DNA from 3 places in the Micromonospora carbonacea subsp. aurantiaca genome. Region 1 is predicted to be linked to each of the others. Evidence: riboswitches for the same ligand, from Rfam matches in the RefSeq annotation. Region 1 holds a riboswitch; each other region holds the start of a gene.
The links. A riboswitch is a leader RNA that binds a small molecule or an ion and turns the genes downstream of it on or off. The one in region 1 is predicted to bind cobalamin.
Positions count from the first base shown of each region.

Region 2: linked by a shared signal. The riboswitch ahead of bluB (5,6-dimethylbenzimidazole synthase) and the one ahead of cobN (cobaltochelatase subunit CobN) in region 1 are both predicted to bind cobalamin.
Region 3: linked by a shared signal. The riboswitch ahead of HDA31_RS11020 (ribonucleoside-diphosphate reductase subunit alpha) and the one ahead of cobN (cobaltochelatase subunit CobN) in region 1 are both predicted to bind cobalamin.

Region 1 covers NZ_JACHMZ010000001.1:3,575,603-3,582,664, forward strand. The annotation lists gene HDA31_RS15320 (VWA domain-containing protein) at 1-107, opposite strand, end outside; gene cobN (cobaltochelatase subunit CobN) at 104-3,823, opposite strand; cobalamin riboswitch at 4,112-4,241, opposite strand; gene cpt (chloramphenicol phosphotransferase CPT) at 4,501-5,034, shown strand; gene HDA31_RS15335 (hypothetical protein) at 5,069-5,404, opposite strand; gene HDA31_RS15340 (hypothetical protein) at 5,516-6,268, shown strand; gene HDA31_RS15345 (MFS transporter) at 6,288-7,062, opposite strand, start outside.
Region 2 covers NZ_JACHMZ010000001.1:6,864,823-6,871,884, forward strand. The annotation lists gene HDA31_RS28780 (Rieske (2Fe-2S) protein) at 1-465, opposite strand, end outside; gene HDA31_RS28785 (hypothetical protein) at 561-902, opposite strand; gene bluB (5,6-dimethylbenzimidazole synthase) at 976-1,620, opposite strand; cobalamin riboswitch at 1,657-1,855, opposite strand; gene HDA31_RS28795 (helix-turn-helix domain-containing protein) at 1,873-2,850, opposite strand; gene HDA31_RS28800 (AraC family transcriptional regulator) at 2,981-4,012, opposite strand; gene HDA31_RS28805 (crotonase/enoyl-CoA hydratase family protein) at 4,269-5,030, shown strand; gene HDA31_RS28810 (dihydrolipoyl dehydrogenase family protein) at 5,045-6,493, opposite strand; gene HDA31_RS28815 (serine hydrolase domain-containing protein) at 6,659-7,062, shown strand, end outside.
Region 3 covers NZ_JACHMZ010000001.1:2,538,359-2,545,420, reverse strand. The annotation lists gene HDA31_RS11030 (DUF3152 domain-containing protein) at 1-449, shown strand, start outside; gene HDA31_RS11025 (ribonucleotide-diphosphate reductase subunit beta) at 401-1,441, opposite strand; gene HDA31_RS11020 (ribonucleoside-diphosphate reductase subunit alpha) at 1,438-3,813, opposite strand; cobalamin riboswitch at 3,951-4,161, opposite strand; gene HDA31_RS11015 (ester cyclase) at 4,404-4,808, shown strand; gene HDA31_RS11010 (SDR family oxidoreductase) at 4,955-5,716, shown strand; gene HDA31_RS11005 (sigma-70 family RNA polymerase sigma factor) at 5,866-6,390, shown strand; gene HDA31_RS11000 (glycoside hydrolase family 2 TIM barrel-domain containing protein) at 6,490-7,062, opposite strand, start outside.

The sequences.
Region 1 (7,062 bases):
TCGCCCCGCACGAGGACCCCGCCGATGGCCGGGCAGACGGCGTTGAGCAGCAGCGCGAGGCGCATGTCGGCCATGCCGAGCACGGCGGAGAAGGGAAACGCGCTCATTGCCGGTCCTCCAGGTCGCCCTCGCTGGCCAGGTACGTCTCGCGGAGCCGGTCGAGGGTGGCCGGCTGCGGGGCGGCCCACATCCCCCGCTCGGCGGCCTCCAGCAGCCGCTCGGTGATGCCGCGCAGCGCCCACGGGTTGGACTGCTCCAGGAACGCCCGGGTGGTGTCGTCGAAGACGTACTCGGCGGCGAGGCGCTCGTACATCCAGTCGTCGACGACGCCGGCGGTGGCGTCGTAGCCGAACAGGTAGTCCACGGTGGCGGCCAGCTCGAACGCGCCCTTGTAGCCGTGCCGGCGCATCGCGGCGATCCACTTCGGGTTCACCACCCGGGCCCGGAACACCCGCCGGGTCTCCTCGCCGAGGGTGCGGGTGCGCACGTCGTGCGGCATCGCCGAGTCCCCCACGTACGCGGCGGGGGCGACGCCGGTGAGGTGGCGCACCATCGCCACCATCCCGCCGTGGTACTGGAAGTAGTCGTCGGAGTCGACGATGTCGTGCTCGCGGGTGTCCTGGTTCTTCACCGCCACGGCGATGCGGGCGAAGGAGCGTTCCATGTCGGCGCGGGCCTCCCGCCCGTCCAGGCCGGGGCCGTACGCGTAGCCTCCCCAGACGGCGTACACCTCGGCGAGGTCCGCGTCGCTGCGCCAGTTGCGGGCGTCGATCAGCGGCAGCAGCCCCGCCCCGTACGCCCCCGGTTTGGAGCCGAAGACGCGGGCGGTGGCCCGGCGCTCGTCGCCGTGCTCGGCGAGGTCGGCGGCGACGTGCGCGGCGACGTAGTTGTCCCGCGCCGGCTCGTCGAGGGCGGCGACCCGGCGCACCGCGTCGTCGATCAGCGCGACGACGTGCGGGAACGCGTCGCGGAAGAACCCCGAGATGCGGACGGTGACGTCGACGCGGGGCCGGCCCAGCTCGGCGAGCGGCACCACCTCGACGCCGGTGACCCGGCGGGACCGGTCGTCCCAGGTGGGGCGGCAGCCGAGCAGGGCGAGCACCTCGGCGACGTCGTCGCCCTGGGTGCGCATGGCGCTGGTGCCCCAGACGGTGAGCCCCACCGAGCGGGGGTAGGCGCCGGTGTCGGCGAGGTGGCGGGCCAGCAGCGAGTCCGCGAGGGCCACGCCGACGTCCCAGGCGTTGCGGCTGGGGATCGCCTTCGGGTCGACGGAGTAGAAGTTGCGGCCGGTGGGCAGCACGTTGACCAGGCCCCGGGTGGGCGAGCCGGACGGGCCGGGCGGCACGAACCGGCCGTCGAGCGCGCCGAGCACCCGGCCGACCTCGTCGGTGGTGCGCGCCAGCCGGGGCACCACCTCGCGGGCGGCGAAGCGCAGCACGTCGGCGGCGTCGGGGATCGCCCGGCCGGTGACCTCCGCGACGACGGCGTCGACCCGGTCGGCGCTGGCGTCGGCGTCGATACCGGTGCCGGTGCTGGTGTTCGCGTCGGCGTCGGCGGCCCAGCCGGTGGCCTCCAGGTTGGCGACGAGGCGGCGGGCCAGCCCCTCGATCAGGTCGACGGCGTCGGCGGCGGTGCCGGCGGGGCCGTCGGCCACGTCGGTCAGCTCCTTCGGCACGGCGATGCGCCGTCCCGGCTCGGCGAGCAGGGCGGCCTCGTCGAGGCCGTACGCGGCGGCGAGCGCCTGGCGCAGGCCGGGCAGGGCGCGCACCCCGCCCCACACCTGGGGGGCGCGCAGCACGGCGAGGACCAGGTTGACCCGCGCCTCGCCGGTGGGCGCGCCGCCGAGGACGTGCAGGCCGTCGCGGATCTGCACGTCCTTGACCTCGCACAGGTACCCGTCGAGGTGCAGCACGAAGTCGTCGAAGTCGTCGGCGGCGGGCATGTCGGCGGTGTGCAGGTCGTGGTGCAGCTCGGCGGCGCGCACCAGGTCCCAGATCTGCGCCCGCACCGTCGGGACCTTCGCCGGGTCGAGGGCCTGCACGGTGGCGTACTCGTCGAGGAGCTGTTCGAGTTTCGCCAGGTCGCCGTACGTCTCGGCGCGGGCCATCGGCGGCACGAGGTGGTCGACGACGACGGCGTGGGCGCGGCGCTTGGCCTGGGTGCCCTCGCCGGGGTCGTTGACGATGAACGGGTACACCAGCGGCAGGTCGCCGAGGACGGCGTCGGGGGCGCAGTCGGCGGCCAGGCCGAGGCCCTTGCCGGGCAGCCACTCCAGGGTCCCGTGCTTGCCGAGGTGCACCACGGCGTCCGCGCCGAACCCGCCGTCCGCCTCGGGCGCGGCCAGCCAGCGGTACGCGGCGAGGTAGTGGTGGCTGGGCGGCAGGTCGGGGTCGTGGTAGATGGCGATCGGGTTCTCGCCGAAGCCGCGCGGCGGCTGGATCGCCAGCAGCACGTTGCCCAGCCGCAGGCCGGCGAGCACCACGTGCCCGTCGTCGACGTACAGCTCGCCGGGGGGCTCGCCCCAGTGCTCGCGGATCCGCCCGCGCAGCCCGGCCGGGAGCGCGTCGAACCAGCGCCGGTAGCTTGCCTGCGGCACCCGGGCGTCGGCGGCGGCGAGCTGCTCGGGGGTGAGCCACTCCACGTCGTGGCCGCCGGCGGCGATCAGGGCGTGGATGAGCGCGTCCCCGTCGTCGGGCACCGGCCGGTCGCCGAGGTGGTAGCCGGCGTCGGCGAGCGCGGCGAGCAGCCGCACCGCCGAGGCGGGGGTGTCCAGGCCGACGGCGTTGCCGACCCGGGAGTGCTTCGTCGGGTAGGAGCTGAGCACGATCGCCAGCCGCTTGTCGGCGTGCGGCACGTGCCGCAGCCGGGCCTGGCGCGCGGCGATCCCGGCGACCCGGGCGGCCCGCTCGGGGTCGGGCTCGTAGACCGACAGCCCGTCGGCGTCGATCCGCTTGAACGAGAACGGCACGGTGACGATCCGGCCGTCGAACTCGGGGATGGCCACCTGCATGGCGGCGTCCAGCGGGGACAGCCCGGCGTCGCTGCCGGCCCACTGGTCGCGGGTGCTGGTGAGGCAGAGCGCCTGCACGATCGGCACGTCGAGGGCGGCGAGCGCGCCGACGTCCCAGGCGTCGTCGCCCCCGGCGGAGGCGTCGGCGGCCACCGTCCCGCCCGCGGCCAGCACGGTGACGACGAGGGCGTCGCAGCGGGCGAACAGCTCCAGCGGCCCGTCGCCGGGGGCCAGCCCGCGCAGCGAGCCGCAGAAGACCGGCAGGGGGTTCGCCCCGGCGGCGTCGACGGCGTCGGCGAGGGCGTCGACGAAGGCGGTGTTCCCGGCGAGGGCGTGCGCCCGGTAGAAGACGATCCCGACCGTCGGCCGCTCGGGCTTGACGGGCCGCTCGCCGTGGACGCCGTGCCCGGGGGTGGGCGCGGGCGGGGCGAAGCCCGCGCCGGTGAGCAGCACCGTGTCGGAGAGGAACCGGGCCAGCTCGGCGAGGTTGCCCGGCCCGCCCTCGACCAGGTACGCCAGGGCCCCGGTGGCCACCCCGGAGGCCACGGTGGACGCGGCCATCAGCTCCGCGTCGGGCACCGCCTCGCCGCCGAGGACGACCGTCGGCACCCCGGAGCCGAGCACGGCCGCGAGGCCGTCCGGCCACGCCTGCCGGCCCCCGAGCAGCCGTACGACGGCGAGGTCGACGCCGTCGAGCAGCGCCGGCACGGCGTCGGCGGCGACCCGGGCGGGGTTGGCCAGCCGGTAGCCGACGCCGCTGGCCCGGGCGGCGAGCAGGTCGGTGTCGGCGGTGGACAGCAGCAGGATGCGCACGGAGGGCTCCGGAGAGTGACGCACGGGGCGGCGGGCAGGCCGCCTGCGGGCAGGCGTGGGCGCGGGTTCAGCGGGTACGGCGGGCCTGCGGCCGGCTCACCGGCGCGGGCCGGGGCGCCGGGGGCGCAGCGTGGCGCGGTACGCGGGGCTCGGGCTCAGGTGCGGCGACGGGGCGCGGGCAGGCTGCCGCGCGCCAGCAGGCGGCGACGATGATCGTCGATGTGCGAGACGCCGTGCGTCATCGGGTCCTCCTCGGGTGTCCACGCCCTGGGGTCGCTCCGACGGCCGAAGTATCCTGGCTTCCGGATCGACGCTCTCCCCCGGCCTTCCAACCGCAGACACACGGCCGTGACTCACGAGGGGGGATCGCTCCCCGGTGACAGTGGCGGGACCGCGCCGGAATCGCACCGGCTTCCTTCACTGCCGTCAGGCCGCGAATGCTGCCACACCCGACCGCCGCCGGTCAACGCCGGACTCCCGGCCACCCCACTCCCCTAACGACATCGATGCCTGACAATTGCATCGGGAATCGGATGCGGCGAAAGCAAATGTCGTACGCCGATGGATGCGGGCCGTTCCGCGCGCATTTCCCCGCCGCCCGCCCCCGGGCTGGCTAGGCTGATTCCGATCATCGCCCGCCGGCGCGGGACGGGACTTGCCCGAAGGGAATCCGATCAGTGGCGACGCAGGTCATCGTGCTCAACGGCGGCTCCAGCTCGGGCAAGTCCGCGATCGTCCGGTGCCTCCAGCGCGTCCTGCCGCACCCGTGGATCAGTTTCGGCGTGGACGACCTGATCGACCGGCTGCCGCCGGCCCTGCTGGGCAGCCCCGCCGGGCTGAGCTTCGGCCCGCACGGCGAGGTCGACGTCGGCGGGGACTTCCTCGCCGTGCAGCACGCCTGGCTGGTCGGCATCGCCGCGATGGCGGACGCCGGGGCGCGGATCATCCTGGACGAGGTCTTCCTCGGCGGCGGCGCCTCCCAGGAGCGGCTCGGCGGCTACCTGGCCGACGTCGAGGTGCTGTGGGCCGGCGTGCGGTGTCCCCCGGCCGTCGCGGCGGCCCGGGAGATCGCCCGGGGCGACCGGGTGATCGGGATGGCGGCGGCGCAGGCCGAGACCGTGCACGAGGGGGTCCGCTACGACGTCGAGGTCGACACCGGCCGCACCGAGTCGCTCGACTGCGCCCGCGCCATCGCCGCGCACGTGCGCTGAGCGACTCGGTGCGGCGGGCCGACGGCGCCCGGGGTCAGCGCGCCCGGCGCTCCGGGTGCGCCCGGTTCCAGGCCCGCATCCGCTCCGGGTACCCGGTCCGCGCGGCCTCGTACAACGGCACGGCGTGCCGCTGGGCGATCTTCGCGGCGGCCCGCGGCGACCCGGTCCGCCGCCGGATCCACTCCCCGTCGTGGGCTATCGCCATCACGGTGGTGTCGGTCGCGGTGGTCTCCGGCTCCAGGTAGAACTCCACGCCCCGGCGGCTGCGGACGAACTCCTCCAGGGCGGCCAGGTCGTCCGGCGTCGCCTCGCGGTCGAGCTTCGTCGGGATCCCGTCGGCGACAGGTCGGCGGCGGCTGAACCAGCCCATGCCCGGCTCCTCTCCTCGGCGCGCCCTCCAGTGGAGCATCCCCGCCTGGCAGCCTGCTGGACGCGGGATGTGAGGAAGCTGACCCGGCCCGCCTCCCCGTACACTCCCCCGGTGGCGGCGTGGCGGGCGGTGGCGGCGCGGGACAACGCCGACTGGTGCGACCTGGTCGGCCGGGCCCACGGCCTCGCGGGGGCGCGCGACGCGGACGCCTGGTCGGTGCCCCGCCGTTCCCCGCAGTGGTATCCGGACGCGGTGACCCTGCGCCCCCACGTGGACGCCGCCCGGCTGCTGGCCCGGATCGATGCCGGTCCCGGCGCGTCGGTGAAGGACAGCTTCGCCGACCTGGACCTCGCCCCGCACGGCTTCCGGGTGCTCTTCGCGGCCGAGTGGATCCACCGCCCGCCAGCCGCACCGCCCGGCGCGTCGCTCGTCATGCCGCTCGTCATGCCGCTCGTCGTGCCGCCCGGGGCCGGCCCGACGGCACTGGCCCCGGTCACGTCGGCGCGAGGGCTGGCCGACTGGTCCGCCGCGCACGGCAGCGAGGTCCTGCGCCGGCCGGCGCTGCTGGCCGACCCGCGGGTCACGATCCTCGCCCGGCACGCGGCCGACGGCGCGGTCACCGCAGGCGCCGTGCTGACCGACGGAGGCCCGGCGGTCGGGGTCTCCAACGTCTTCGCCGCCGACGGCGATCTCGCCCGGGTGTGGCGGGGCGTCGTGGCCGCCTGCCCGGACCGGCCGCTGGTCGGCTACGAGTCCGGAGGCGGCCTGCCGCCGGCCGAGGAGGCGGGTTTCCGGCGGATCGGGCCGCTGCGCGTCTGGCTGCGCCCGGACCACCACCGCGGCCCGGACCCCGCCACCGGCTGACCCCGCTGCGCAACCGGCGCTAGACCGGGCGGCTGCGCGTGCCGGCCGGCGGCCGGAGCACCGGGACCAGGGCGAGGGCGGGCACCAGGAGCAGCGGCACCAACAGCAGCGCCCGCAGCGTGCCCACCTGGTCGCCGAGCAGGCCGAGCAGCGGCGGGCCGCCGAGGAAGGCCGTGTAGCCGATCACGCCGACGACGCTGACCCGGGCCGGCGCCCGGTCCTCCTCGTCGGCGGCGGCGCTGAGCCCCACCGGGAAGCCGAGCGACGCGCCCAGCCCCCACAGTGCCACGCCGAGGATCGCCACCGGCCCGTCGCCGGCCAGCACCGCGAGGCCGGCGCCCGCCGCGGCGAGCAGGATGGTGCCGAACAGCACGGGCACCCGGCCCCAGCGGTCGATCGCCACGGTTCCGGCGGTGCGCCCGATGGTCATGCCGACCACGAACACCCCGAACACGGCGGCGCCGGCCGCCTCGCTGAGCCCGTACCCGTCGACGAACGCCACGGCCAGCCAGTCGTTGGCGCTGCCCTCGGTGAACGCCATCACCAGCACCAGCAGGCCGATGAGCAGCGTGCGCGGCTCCCGCCAGGCGGCGAGCAGCGACGCGCGCCGGGCCGCGGCGGCGGCCCGCTCCCCGCCGGCCGACGCGGTGCCGGCGGCGAGGAACGTCCGGACCCCGAGCAGCGTGCCGACCAGCACCACCGCCGCGAGGACGCTCAGGTGCGCGGCGATCGGCACCCCGACCCGCGCGGCTCCGGCCCCGATCCCCGCCCCGGCCACCGAGCCGAGGCTCCAG
Region 2 (7,062 bases), 3.3 Mb from region 1:
GCCGAGGTACGCCCCCGCGCTCGCCGCGCCCAGCCCGAGGTACGCCAGCGCCCGCCCCGTGCCGTGCCGCCCGCGCAGCCGGGCCGCCAGCGAACCCGCGTACAGGGTCAGGCCGACGGCGTTGGCGGCGGCGTGCACCAGTCCGACGCGGCGCTGCTCCCGGGAGAGGGCCGCCCAGTCGTTGAGGCCGGCGATCGCCGCGGGGAGGGCGCTGACGGTGCCCAGCCCGACCAGGGCGGTGGCCGCCCGGCGCTGGCCGGGCATCAGGTCGAGCACGGCCGCGCTGATCCAGGAGCCGACCGGCACCTGCACCAGTGCCGGGTGCAGCGGATGACCGATGAAGACGCCGTGCAGCAGGTCACGGACCCGCTGCGGGCGCAGGGTGGCCTGGACGGCGCGTTGCAGCCGGTCACCGGTCCGGTCCAGCGTCGAGGCCTGTTCGAGTTTCGTCAAGAGTGCCCGCATTCCGTCCGACTTCCCGGCAGAAGCGGTCGCAAACCGGGCAGTCGCGGCGGCTGTCCGGCGTACGCGGGTCCACGCGTACGCCGGACGGGGCCCGGCTACTGCCAGGGGCCGCTGCGGCAGATGAACTGGGTGGTCCCGCTGTACTGGGTGGCGCTGCCGTCGAAGTAGCTGTAGCTGGCCCGTACGGGGTGGCCGAGGTTGCTGGCCGGGCAGGTGGCGAAGAGGGTCGACCCGGCGGTCGTGAAGGTGCCGACGCTGCCGGAGTACCAGGTGACGGTCCACGTCGTCGTGCCGGTGCTGCTGGCGTCGCAGTAGAACTGCGACGCGCCGGACTCGCAGAAGGGCGCCGGGGCGGCGGCGAGCGCCGGGGTGGCGGCGGCGGCCAGACCCAGGGTGGCGAGGGCGGATGCGGCCAGGACCTTGACGGTGGTACGCATGGAACTCCTCCCGACGTAGCTAAGCGATGACTCAGGGCGACGTCAGCCTAGCCGCCGCATAGACGTACCTGAATTAGCTGTTCGGTCGGTCAGCCGCCCGCCGCGCCCAGCGGTCGTGGTGCACCGCCTCGGCGAGGGGCCGGCCCCGCCGCCACCCGTGCCGCTCCAGGTCGGGCACGGCCTCCAGATGCGTCACCGGCCCGACGCAGAGCCAGGCCACCGGCCGGATGCCGGCCGGCACGCCCAGCAGCTCGGCGAGGAACGGCTCCCGGTAGAAGGAGACCCACCCGACGCCCAGCCCCTCGGCGGTGGCGGCGAGCCAGAGGTTCTGGATGGCCAGGCAGACCGAGTAGAGGCCGGCATCGGCGATGGCGTGCCGACCGAGCACGGCCGGGCCGCCGCGCTGCGGGTCGTAGGTGACGACGACCGACAACGTCGACTCCAGCACCCCGTCGATCTTGATACGCGCGAACCGTTCGGCCGCCGCGCCGTCCAGGGTGGCGGCGAAGGCGGCCCGCTCGACCTGCACGTGCCGGTGGAACCGGCGGCGGACGGCGGGATCCCGGACCAGGACGAAGTCCCACGGCTGCGAGTAGCCGACGCTGGGCGCGGCGTGCGCGGCGACGAGGATCCGGTGCAGGGCGTCGGCCGGCACCGGCTCCCCGGTGAACTGGGCCCGGACGTCCCGGCGGCGGCGGATGGCGTCGTAGAGTTCCACAGGCAGGCTCCCGCTGCGCTCGGCCCACCTCGACGGGTGGGCGGTCGACGCGAGGCCGGTCTTCGGACTCCCGGATCGACGCCTGCCCGTCCGCCTTCCCAGCCGCACGGCCAGTGGCTGCGCTCCTCGCGCGTGGACGGTGGCTCCCCGGTCACCGCGGCGGGCCCGTGCCGGATTCGCACCGGCTTCCCGATTCTCCCCGCGCAGGCGGGGCACCTCGCATGATCGTGCCGCCGGCGATGCTAACCCGCGTCAGCGGCGCAGCGTCCGGCCGGGCAGCTCCCCGTACGTGGCGAGATAGCGGGCGGCGAAGCGGCGCGGGTCGGCGAATCCCCAGCGGGCGGCGACCGCGGCCACCGAGACGCCGTCGCCGGGCACGGCCCGGGTCAGGTCCCGACGGGCCAGATCGAGCCGCACCCGGCGCAGGTAGGCCAGGGGGGTCGTGCCGAGCTGACTGCGGAACGCGAGCTGCACCGCGCGGGGGGTGGTGGCGGCGGCGCGGGCGATGTCGACGAGACCGATGTCGGTCCCGGCGGCGGACTCGATGAAGGCGATCGCCCGGCGCAGGGTCCCCGCGTGGGCGTCGGCCCGGTCGCACGGCCGGTCCGCCACGACGGCGTTGCTGGGGAACGCGGCGAGCGTCGCCGCGGCGAGCAGGCGGCCGAGGCCGCCGAGCACGAGCGGCGACGCGCCCGGCGCGCCACCGGCGGCGATGACGGACTCCGCGTACCGGACGGTCTGCCGCCACCGCCACTGGGCATCGGCGCAGACCGACCGGAAGCTGGCGAACCGCAGGGGTGTCAGCGGGCGGTCCGGGTCGACGCGGGCGACCTGGTCGAACAGCGAGAGGTCCAGCAGGACGGAGGTCACGTCCAGGTCGCTGGACCACGAGGAGCCGGGCAGGTCGGGCTGGTAGAGCACGCCGACCTCGCCGGGCCCGATCAGCTCGTCGACCCCGTCGCACCGGTGCCCGAAGCACCCCCGGCGGGGGGCGGCGAGCAGGACGTACCCGAGTGGTTCCGCCTGCACCCGCAGGTCCAGGGAGATGCTGATGTCGTCGATGCAGAACGCGCCGGCGTTCCACCGGTCGTGTCGCAACGGAAGCCCGGTCGGCACGGCGGCCAGCCGCACGCTGCGGCCGTACGCGGTCTCGAAGACGTGCGCCGCCTCGGCCGGATCGCTGGTCGAGAACCGGGTGAGCACCGGCGGGCCATGACTACCGTACGTCATTGATTCACACCCCTCGGTCACGAGGGAGCCTAGCTACTCGGCGCGCGCGGGCCGCGCAACGGCACGCCGGGGCGGTTCCTCCCCCGCCCGGCGACCGGCGCGGCCGACGGGCCAGGGTCCGCGCCGTCCGTCAGCCCCGCAGGGTCCGGCTGGGCGGCTGCCCGTAGGCCCGGCGGTACTCGGTGGCGAACCGGCCGAGGTGGACGAAGCCCCACCGCGCGGCGACGGCGGCCACGGTGAGCCCCGCGCCGGGCTCGGCGGCCTGGAGGTCGCTGTGTACCCGCTCCAGGCGCACCCGCCGCAGGTAGCCCGTCGGTGTGGTGTCGAGGTATTTCCGGAATGCCTGCTGGAGCGCCCGCGCGCCCAGCCCGGCCGCGACCGCCACGTCGGTCACGGTCAGGGCCTGGTTCGCGTGCTGCTCGATGTAGGCGACCGCGCGACGGACCGCGGCCGGCGCGACGGCCCCTGCGCCGCGCGTCGGCGCTTCGGTCATCGTCGTGTTGGGGAACGTGGCCAGCGCGACGGCCACCAGCAGGCCCGTCGCCTCCGCCTGCACCAGGGCGTTCGCCCCGAACGCGGCAACCGGCAGCGCCACCTGGGTGAGATAACGCGTGGTGGTGCGCCAGAGCTGCGCGGCGGACGGGGACACCGGCGCCAGTCCCTGGAATCGCAGGTCGACCGGCGCGAGTCCGCACCGCTCCTGCGCCACCCGCTCCACGTCGGCGAGGGGAATCTCCATGGCGACGACCTCCATGTCGCGGTGCAGGATCGTCCTGGTCCGCCGGGGCGGCACCAGCAGCAGGTCACCCGCGCCGGCCATCACCTCCCCGGCCCCGACGTCGACCCCCCAGCCGCCGGAGAGCACCTCCGCCACCCCAAGAACGTCCCGGGTGAACACATCGTTGTCCGCGTTCATCGGGTAGCGCACCCGGGCGACGCTCGCCGAGCCGAACCGCGCGTGGGCAGCCCGGAAGACAGCCCCCGCGCGACGGTCGAACGCGCGTAGCCGGTGTTCCGGATAGGCCGCCAGCAGCCAGCGGTGCGCCTCGTCCGGGTCGGCCGTGACGAGCCGCGACCACGACCCGGGCGGGTCGGCGGTCGACTCGTCTCCACAGTCGACCCGCTTCGTCGCGGAAGGTCCCGCCCCGGTTCGTCCTGCCACGGCCTCTCCCCGCATCGCCGACCGGCGTCCCTCGCCTCACCCGGGCCACGGGCGCGACGCGCACGGCGCGAGTTCACTTCAGCACTGTCGGTGGCCCTCCAGCGGGCATTCTGTCCGTCGACGGCAGACGAGAGAAGTGGCCACGGACCGCGCTGTCCGCCGCGCGAAGTCGATGTACGAAGTACGAACACCGCGGCCGTCCGCCCGGCTCCCGTCCACGCTGGTGCGTCGACGCCCGGGCAGGCATGCTGTCCCGATGGGGGTACGGGTCGAGCACGCCGCCGCGGTGACCACGGTGATCCTGGACCGGCCGGCGTCCCGCAACGCCGTCGACGGTCCCACCGCCCGGGCCCTGGCCGACGCGTTCCGCGCCTTCGAGGCCGACCCGGCGGCGGCGGTGGCCGTGCTGTGGGGGGCCGGCGGCACGTTCTGCGCCGGGGCGGACCTCAAGGCGATCGGCACGCCGAGCGGCAACCGGGTCGAGCCGGACGGCGACGGACCGATGGGACCGACCCGGCTGCGGCTGTCCAAGCCGGTGATCGCCGCGATCTCCGGCTACGCCGTGGCCGGCGGGCTGGAGCTGGCGCTCTGGTGCGACCTGCGGGTCGCCGAGTCCGACTCGGTGCTCGGGGTGTTCTGCCGACGCTGGGGCGTGCCGCTGGTCGACGGCGGCACCGTCCGGCTGCCGAGGCTGATCGGCGAGAGCCGGGCGATGGACCTGATCCTCACGGGCCGACCGGTGCCGGCCGAGGAGGCGTACGCGATGGGGTTGGTGAACCGGCTGGTCGCGCCGGGCACGGCCCGCGCGGAGGCCGAGCGGCTGGCCGCCGAGATCGCCCGGCACCCGCAGGCGTGCCTGCGCAACGACCGGGCGGCCGTGCTGGCCGGCGCGAACCTGCCCGAGCCGGAGGCCCTCGCGGTGGAGCTGGCCTACGGCGCGGCGTCCCTCGCGGCCGACGCGACGGCGGGGGCGGCCCGGTTCGCGGCCGGCGCGGGCCGCCACGGCGCCCCCGCCTGAGGGGTGCCGGCCGGCTACCTCAGGTCGCGCACGGCGGTCTCGATGGCGCGGTGGAACGTCGGGTACGCGTAGATCATGTGCCGGAGCCGGGCCAGCGGCACCTCCGCGTGCACCGCCACCACCAGGCCCGACAGCACCTCGCCGCCGGCCGGACCGGCCGAGGTGGCCCCGACCAGCACCCCCCGGTCGGCGTCCGCCACCAGCTTGACGAACCCGTCGCCCCGGTGGATCCAGCCCCGGGTGGACGAGTCGAGCCGGCTCATCCCGACCTGCACGTTGATGCCCCGCTCGCGGGCCTGGCGCTCGGTGAGCCCGACCGCGCCGATCTCGGGGTCGGTGAAGGTGACCCGGGGCAGCGCCCGGTAGTCGGCGTGCGGCACCCCGCCGGCGATCCCGGCGCCCTCCGTGCGCGCCACGCCGCCGACCGCGCTGGCGCTGCCGCTCGCGTCCGCGCCGGCCTGCGCCCGCCGGACGTGGTCGAGCACGTCGGCGACCACGATGGCCGCCTGGTACATGGCGATGTGGGTGAACGCGCCCTCCCCGGTCAGGTCGCCGACGCCCCAGATCCCGGCGGCGGCGCGCATCCGGTCGTCCACGGCGAGGAACCGCTGGCCCGGGTCGAGGCCGACCGTGTCGAGGCCCAGCTCGTCGAGGTGCGCCCGGCGGCCGGTGACCACGAGCAGCCGCTCGGCGGTGAACTCGGCCCCGCCCGCCGCCCGCAGCGTGAACGCCCGCCCGTCGTGGTCGACCCGCTCCGCGCGTACGTCGGTGGCGATCCGCACCCCGTCGGCGCGCAGGGCGGCGGCGGCCACCTCGGAGGACTCGGGCTCCTCGACGGCGAGCACCCGGCCCGACGCCTCCAGCACGGTCACCTCGACGCCGAACCGGGCGAAGACCTGGGCCAGCTCCAGCCCGATCGCGCCGCCGCCGAGCACCAGCAGGCTGCCCGGCAGCTCCTCGACCTCGATGGCCTGCTGGTTCGTCCAGTACGGCGTGTCGGCCAGCCCGGGCAGCGGCGGCACGAAGGGCCGGGTGCCGGTGCCGAGCACGATGCCGTGCCGGGCCTGGAAGACCCGGTCGCCGACGCGGACCCGGCCGGGGCCGTCGAGCGCCCCGCTGCCCCGCACGAACCGGCCGCCCTTGCCGGTGAACCGCTCCACCGCGACCCGGTCGTCCCAGGTGTCGGTGGCCTCCTCGCGGATCCGCTTCGCCACCGGGGCCCAGTCGGGGCGGACGTCGGCCTCGCCCGCGAACTCGGCGACCCGCCGGGCCTCGGCGACCGCGTTCGCCGCCCGGATCATCATCTTGCTCGGGATGCACCCCCAGTACGGGCACTCGCCGCCGACCAGCCGCCGCTCGACGCCGACGACGCTCAGGCCCGCCTCGGCGAGCCGGCCGGCGACCTCCTCGCCGCCGACGCCGAGCCCGAGCACGACCACGTCCACCAGTTCCGGTTCCGCCATCGGACCAGCATTCCGCACCGACGGACCGCCGGCCACCGCGCCGGGCGAATTCCCGGCCCGGCTGCCACCGCCGGCCACCCGTCTTTCGCCTCCGTCGCCCGCCTCCCCTCGCCCCGCTCCCGGAATTTCCGCGCCCCGGGCTCGCCGGGCCCCTACCGTGGCCGGATGCGCGCACGCTTCGCCCCCGTCCGGGACTGCTTCCACGACCTGTTCGCCGCCGGCCGGGAGACCGGGGCCGGCCTCGCCATCTGGTACGACGGCACGCCGGTCGTCGACCTCGTCGCCGGCTCCCGGGCCGCCGTCGCACCGGGCCGGTCGGTGCCGCCGGCCGGGGGCGGCGACCCGTGGCGACCGGACACCCTGGTGGACGTCTACTCGGTCGGCAAGCCGGTGGCCGCGCTCTGCCTGCTCCTGCTCGTCGACCGGGGGCGGCTCGACCTGGACGATCCGGTCGCCGACCACTGGCCGGGGTTCCGCGCGCCCGCCACGGTCCGCCAGGTGCTCAGCCACACGGCCGGGCTGCCGGCGTTCCCGGTGCCCCGCCCGGCCGAGGCGGTCGCCGACTGGGA
Region 3 (7,062 bases), 1.0 Mb from region 1:
GTCAGCGGGCCGACTTCACCGTCCACCTGGCGACCCCGGACACCCGCGACCTGCTCTGCCAGGACGACCCGGACGGCTACACCTCCTGCCGCAACGGCGACCGGGTGGTCCTCAACGTCGCCCGCTGGGTCAAGGGAGCGCCCGGCTTCGGCACGGACCTCGCCCACTACCGTCGGTACCTGGTCAACCACGAGGTCGGCCACCGGCTCGGCATGGGCCACCAGCTGTGCCCCGGGCGGGGCCGCCCCGCGCCGGTGATGCAGCAGCAGACGCTCGGGCTGCACGGCTGCACGCCCAACGGGTGGCCGTACCCGAACGGCAGGCTCCGCTCCGGGCCGCCCGGCGCCTACGCCGACCCGATCCCGCCCCGCGACCGGGGTCGGCCGGCGCAGCCGCCGGGTCAGAAGTCCTCGTCGAAGCCCACCGTCCCGGTCACCCCGATCTGGTAGGCCGAGACCCGCCGTTCGAAGAAGTTCGACAGTTCCTGCACGTCCTGCAACTCCATGAACGCGAACGGGTTGCGGCTGTGGTAGATCGGCTCGATGCCGAGCGTGGCCAGCCGCCGGTCGGCCACGTGCTGGAGATACTCGCGCATGTCGGCCAGCGACAGCCCGGACACGCCCTGCTCCAGCAGGTCGGCGGCGAACTGCACCTCGCACTCCACGGCCTCGGTCAGCATCTGCCGCACCTGCCGCGCCAGCTCCGCGTCGAACAGCTCCGGCTCCTCGGCGCGCACGGTGTCCACCACGTCGAAGGCGAACGCCATGTGCATCGACTCGTCGCGGAACACCCAGTTGGTGCCGGAGGCCAGCCCGTGCAGCAGCCCCCGGGAACGCAGGAAGTACACGTAGGCGAAGGCGCCGTAGAAGAACAGCCCCTCGATGCAGGCGGCGAAGCAGATGAGGTTGAGCAGGAACGCCCGCCGGTCGTCCCGCGTCCGCAGCTCCCGCAGCGCGTGGATCGAGTTGATCCACTTGTAGCAGAACTCGGCCTTGCGGGCGATCGACGGGATGTTCTCCACCGCCGCGAACGCGGCGAACCGTTCCCGCTCGTCGGGCACGTAGGTGTCCAGCAGGTTCAGGTAGAACTGGACGTGCACCGCCTCCTCGAACAGCTGCCGGGACAGGTAGAGCCGGCCCTCCGGGGAGTTGACGTGCTGGTAGAGGTTGAGCACGAGGTTGTTGGCGACGATGGTGTCGCCGGTGGCGAAGAACGCGACCAGCCGGGACACCAGGTGCTGCTCCGCCGGGGAGAGCCGGGCGAGGTCGGCGAGGTCGGAGTGCAGGTCGACCTCCTCGACGGTCCAGGTGTTCCTGATCGCGTCCTTGAACCGGTCGAAGAACCGGGGGTAGCGCATCGGCCGCAGGGTCAGGTCCATCCCGGGGTCGAGCAGCAGGTGCCGCTCGCCGGCGGCAGGGTGGGGTTCGGAAACGGTGGTCACTGGCACGCCTCGCAGCTCTCGGGGTTCTCCAGGGAGCAGGCCAGCGCCTCGTCGGCGCTCACCGCGACGACCGGCCCGGTGGCCGGGGCGACCGCGACGGTGGCCTGCTGGATCCGGGTCGCGGGACGCGACCGCAGGTAGTAGGTGGTCTTGAGCCCGGCCTTCCAGGCGTACAGGTACATCGAGGAGAGCTTGCCGATGGTCGGCGCGCTCAGGAACAGGTTGAGCGACTGCGACTGGTCGATGTACGGGGCGCGGGCGGCGGCCAGGTCGATCAGCGCGCGTTGCGGCAGCTCCCACGCCGTGCGGAACAGGCTCCGCACCGCCTCGGGCAGCTCGGTGACGCCCTGCACCGAGCCCTCGTCGCGCTTGATCCGCTCGCGGACCGCCGGGGTCCACAGCCCGCGCTCCTTCAGCTCACGGACCAGGTACGTGTTGACCTGGAGGAACTCGCCGGACATGGTCTCGCGTTTGAACAGGTTGGACACCTGCGGCTCGATGCACTCGTAGCAGCCGGCGATCGAGGCGATGGTGGCGGTCGGCGCGATCGCGACCAGCAGCGAGTTGCGCAGGCCGTGCGCGGCGATCCGCGCGCGCAGCGCGGCCCACCGCGCCGTCTGGGTGACCTCCGCGCCCCACAGGTCCGGGTGCAGCTCGCCGCGGGCGGCCCGGGTCCGGTCGTACGCCGGGTGCGGTCCGAACCGTTCGGCGAGCCCGGCGGAGGTCTCCAGGGCGGTCAGCAGGATCTCCTCCTGCACCCGGGTCGACAGCTCGCGGGCCTCGGGCGAGTCGAACGGCAGGCGCAGGGTGAACAGCGCGTCCTGCCAGCCCATCAGCCCGAGCCCGACCGGCCGCCAGCGCGGGTTCGACGCCGCCGCCTGCGCCGCCGGGTAGTAGTTGATGTCGATGACCCGGTCGAGGAACACCACCGCCGTGCGGACCGTCGCGCGCAGCCGGTCCCAGTCGACGCCGTCGGCCCCGACGTGCGCGCCCAGGTTGACCGAGCCGAGGTTGCACACGGCCGTCTCGGCGTCGTCGTTGACCTCCAGGATCTCGGTGCACAGGTTCGACAGGTGGATCACGTTGCCCGGCTCGCCGGTCTGGTTGGACAGCCGGTTGGACGCGTCCTTGAACGTCATCCACCCGTTGCCGGTCTGCGCGAGCGTGCGCATCATCCGCCCGTACAGGTCGCGGGCCCGGACGGTGCGGACGGCCTTCTTCTCCGCCGCCCGGTACGCGGAGTCGAACGCCTCGCCGTAGAGGTCGGGCAGCTCGGGGGCGTCGGACGGGTCGATCAGCGACCAGTCGCCGTCGGCCTCGACCCGGCGCATGAACTCGTCCGGGATCCAGTTGGCCAGGTTCAGGTTGTGGGTGCGCCGGGACTCCTCGCCGGTGTTGTCCCGCAGCTCCAGGAACTCCTCGACGTCCGGGTGCCACGGCTCCAGGTAGACGCAGGCAGCGCCCTTGCGCCGGCCGCCCTGGTTGACCGCCGCCACCCCGGCGTCGAGGGTCTTGAGGAACGGCACGATCCCGTTCGACCTGCCGTTGGTGCCCCGGATCAGCGCGCCGCGGCCCCGCACCCGCGACCAGGAGATGCCGATACCGCCGGAGAACTTCGACAGCTTCGCGACCTGGTGGTAGCGCTCGTAGATCGAGTCGAGTTCGTCGCGCGGCGAGTCGACCAGGAAGCACGACGACATCTGGGTGTGCCGGGTGCCGGAGTTGAACAGCGTCGGCGAGCTGGGCAGGTACGCCAGGCTGGACATCAGCCGGTAGAAGTCGACCGCCTCCCCCGGCGTCTGCGACAGCCCGCAGGCCACCCGCAGCAGCCAGTACTGCGGCGTCTCCACCACCAGCCGGGTCTGCGGGTGCCGCAGCAGGTAGCGGTCGGCGACGGTGCGCAGGCCGAAGTACTCGAACCGCAGGTCACCGGCCGGGTCGACGGCGTCGTCCAGCTCGCGGGCGTGGGCGGCCACGAACGCGGCCGTGTCGTCGCCGATCAGGCCGAGGCCGTGGGCGTACCGGATGGACTGGCTGAAGCTGTCCACCTGCTGCCCGCGGACCTCCTCGGCCACGTACGCGGCCAGCAGCCGCGCCGCCAGCTTCGAGTACTGCGGCTCCTCGCCGATCAGCTCCGCCGCCGTCTGGATCGACAGCTTGTCCAGCTCGGCGGTGGTCGCCCCGTCGTACAGGCCGCTGATCGTCCTCGTCGCCACCCGCAACGGATCGACCTCGTCCAGGTCGGCGACCCAGCGCTGCACCGCCTCGACGATCTTGTTGACGTCCACCGGCTCGGTGTCGCCGTCCCGCTTCCGGACCTGCATGACGTGCCGGCGTTGCCCCGGCCCCGCCAGCTCCCGCGTCGCGCCCATGTTCGCCCTCCTCAAGCCCGTCCCCGAGGTCGAGGGCGCGCGGGAGGACGCCGCCGGGCACCCGCGACGGCGCGCTTCGCCGCCGCTGCCCGGCTGATGGCGTCGGCCGTCCCACGCGGCCTTCGACCGCCGCACGCGACGCGTGCGGCACGCTGGCAGGTCTTCGGACTCGCGGGCGTCGTGCTCGGTGCCTACTGGCCGTCGCTTCCCAGGCCCGGCCGGGCCCAGTGCTTCGTTGACGGCGGTCGTTCCCACTCACCGCTGCGGGGCAGCCCCGGATTCGCACCGGGTTCCCTCTTGCCTCGACCACCGTGGAGCGGCGGCCGAACCAGCTACGGGTGACACCATATATGGGCGCAAGGCGAAGATGGCAACACCAGATGATGTGTCGGGCGAGTCGCCGCGCAGCGTGACCCCACCACCGCGACGGGTGAGCGGAACGCCGGAACCGCGGGCGGCCGGCAGGGCGAGATGCAGTCGGATGACAGACGCCGCGCGCCGCCGGCCACACGAGACTGACCGGCGAGCCGTCGCGGCGGGGCCCGCCCCGGCTCGTCACCATCCCGACCCCTCGACCGAGAGGACCACCCATGTCCGAGGAGAACAAGCGGATCGTCCGCGACTACTTCCAGGAGCTCGACCGCGGCCGGACGACCCCGCTGCACCTGTGCACCGACGACTACCGGTTCCACCCGGCCGGGCTGCCGTCGATGGACCGGCAGGGGGTGAAGGAGTTCGGTGACGCGTTCTTCGCCGGCATGCCCGACCTGCGCCACCCCCTCGTCGAGCTGATCGCCGACGGGGACCTCGTGGCGCTGCGCTGCCGGTACGAGGGCACCCACGACGGGGAGCTCATGGGCGTGCCCGCCAGCGGGCGGCGGGTCTCGGCGGTCGGCATCGGCGTCATGCGCGTCGAGGCCGGCAAGATCGCGGAGTTCTGGGTGTCGCCCGACCGGCTGACCATCATGCAGCAGATCGGCGCCCTCCCGTCGTAGCCGGGCCCCAGCCGCCGGGGCGACGCCTGAGTCGCCCGCCCCGGCGGCGGCCGGATCGGGAAGTCGAATGACAGATGTGACTCCCCCGGCCACCGCACAGCATTGGTGCGGCAACCATCCGAACGGGCGACAGGAGCATTCACGCCATGCAGACGATCCTCATCACCGGTGCCTCCTCCGGATACGGGCGGGAGACCGCCCGGCACTTCCTCGCGCAGGGGTGGAACGTCATCGCCACCATGCGGACGCCGCGCGCGGACGTCCTGCCCGAGTCGGACCGGCTCCGCGTCCTGGAGCTCGACGTGACCAGGCCCGACACGATCACCGCCGCGTTCGCCGCGGCGGGGCCCGTCGACGCCCTGGTCAACAACGCCGGCGTCGGGCTGATCGGCGTCTTCGAGGGCACCCCCATGGCCCGGGTCCGGGAGATCTTCGAGACCAACACCTTCGGGGTGATGGCGACCACCCAGGCGGTGCTGCCGCAGTTCCGCGAGCGCGGGTCCGGGGTGGTGGTCAACGTGACCTCCAGCGTGGTGCTCGGCCACATGGCGCTCTCGGCCGTCTACAAGGCCAGCAAGATGGCCATCGAGGGGTTCACCGCGTCCCTCGCCCTGGAGCTCGCGGAGTTCGGCGTGCGGGCCAGGACCGTCGAGCCGGGGGCCTGCCTGACGACGAACTTCGCCGCCGGGGCGACGAACAACATCGACCTCACCGCCTCGCTGGAGGGACTGGTCCCGGCGCCCTACGAGCCCTTCGCGAAGAGGACCCTCGGCGGCTTCGTCAACCAGGACCTGTTCACCCGGGAGAGCGACGTCGCCGAGACGGTGTGGCGGGCCGTCCACGACACCACCGGCCAGCTGCGCTTCCCCGCCGGCCCCGACGCCCTCTGGCTCGACCAGGCGAGGTGATCGACCGGACCGCGCCGTGCGGCGCGGTCCGGCGGTCCGGCCCCGCGCGCGCGGGGCCGGACCGCCGCGCCACATCGTCACAAACACGTCAGCCGGCGTTCCTAACGTCATTCCCGGCAGCCGTGCCGCCCGAGTGATTGGACCGCCCTGTGACCTGCCTGGCCAACGACAACGACACCGACACCCGCATCCGTGAGCTGCTCGCCGCACACGGCACGCCACTGACCCGGTTCGTCCACGGCCTGACCAACAGCCACCGGCAGACCGCCGAGGACGTCATCCAGGAGACCCTGCTGCGGGCGTGGCGTCACCTCGATTCGCTGCCGCCCGACAGCGACGGCCGAAGCCGACGCTGGCTGTTCACCGTGGCCCGGCGGCTCGTCATCGACGAGGCCCGGCGACGGCAGGCCCGCCCGGTCGAGGTGGCCACGCAGACGGACCAGGAGTTCGGCGCGACCGGCGACGACACCGCCGACACCGCGATCGCGAACCAGGCGTTGCGGGAAGCGGTCGGCCGGCTCAGCGCAGACCACCGCCGCGTGCTGCACGAGGTCTACTTCCGTGACCGGACGGCCCACGAGGTCGCCGCCGACCTCGATGTCCCGGTCGGCACCGTGCGCTCCCGCGTCTACTACGCGCTCCGCGCCCTCCGCGCCGCGGTGGCGGAAGGCTGACCGGGCACGGTCGGCGCCGGCCGTGCCCCGCGGCGGGGGCACGGACGACGGGCCGGCCCGCAGGGTGCGCGGGCCGGCCCGGATCCGGGTGGCGGGCGGCTAGGAGGTCTTCAGGCTCCACCGCTGGTTCGCGCCGCCGTTGCACGACCACAGGACGATCTTCGTGCCGTTGGCGGTGGCGGCGCCGCTGGCATCCAGGCAGAGCCCCGACGCGACCCCGGTGATGGTGCCGTCGGCGTTGACGTTCCACTGCTGGTTGCTGCCGCCGTTGCAGTCCCAGATCACGACCGTGGTGCCGTTGCTGCTCCCCTGGCCGTAGGCGTCCAGGCACTTGTTGCCGTACACCTGGAGCTGCCGGCTCGCCGTGTAGGTCCACCGCTGGTTGCTGCCGCCGCCGCAGTCGAAGAGCTGCACCTGGGTGCCGTTGGTCGTCGTCGAGTTCGGCACGTCCACGCAGCGGTTGGACTGCGCGCCGACGAGGGTGCCCTGCTGGCCGTTCCCGCCGTTGGCCGGGGGCGGCGGCGCCACCACTGCCGGCGCGGCCGACACGACGGTGGCCCGGTCCAGCGCGACGGGGCCGTTGCCGACGACCCGTACCCGCACGACGTGCTGCCCCTGGGTGAGGGTGCCGCTGTTGAACAGCGCCACGTTGCCGCGGCGGGCGGACGCCTG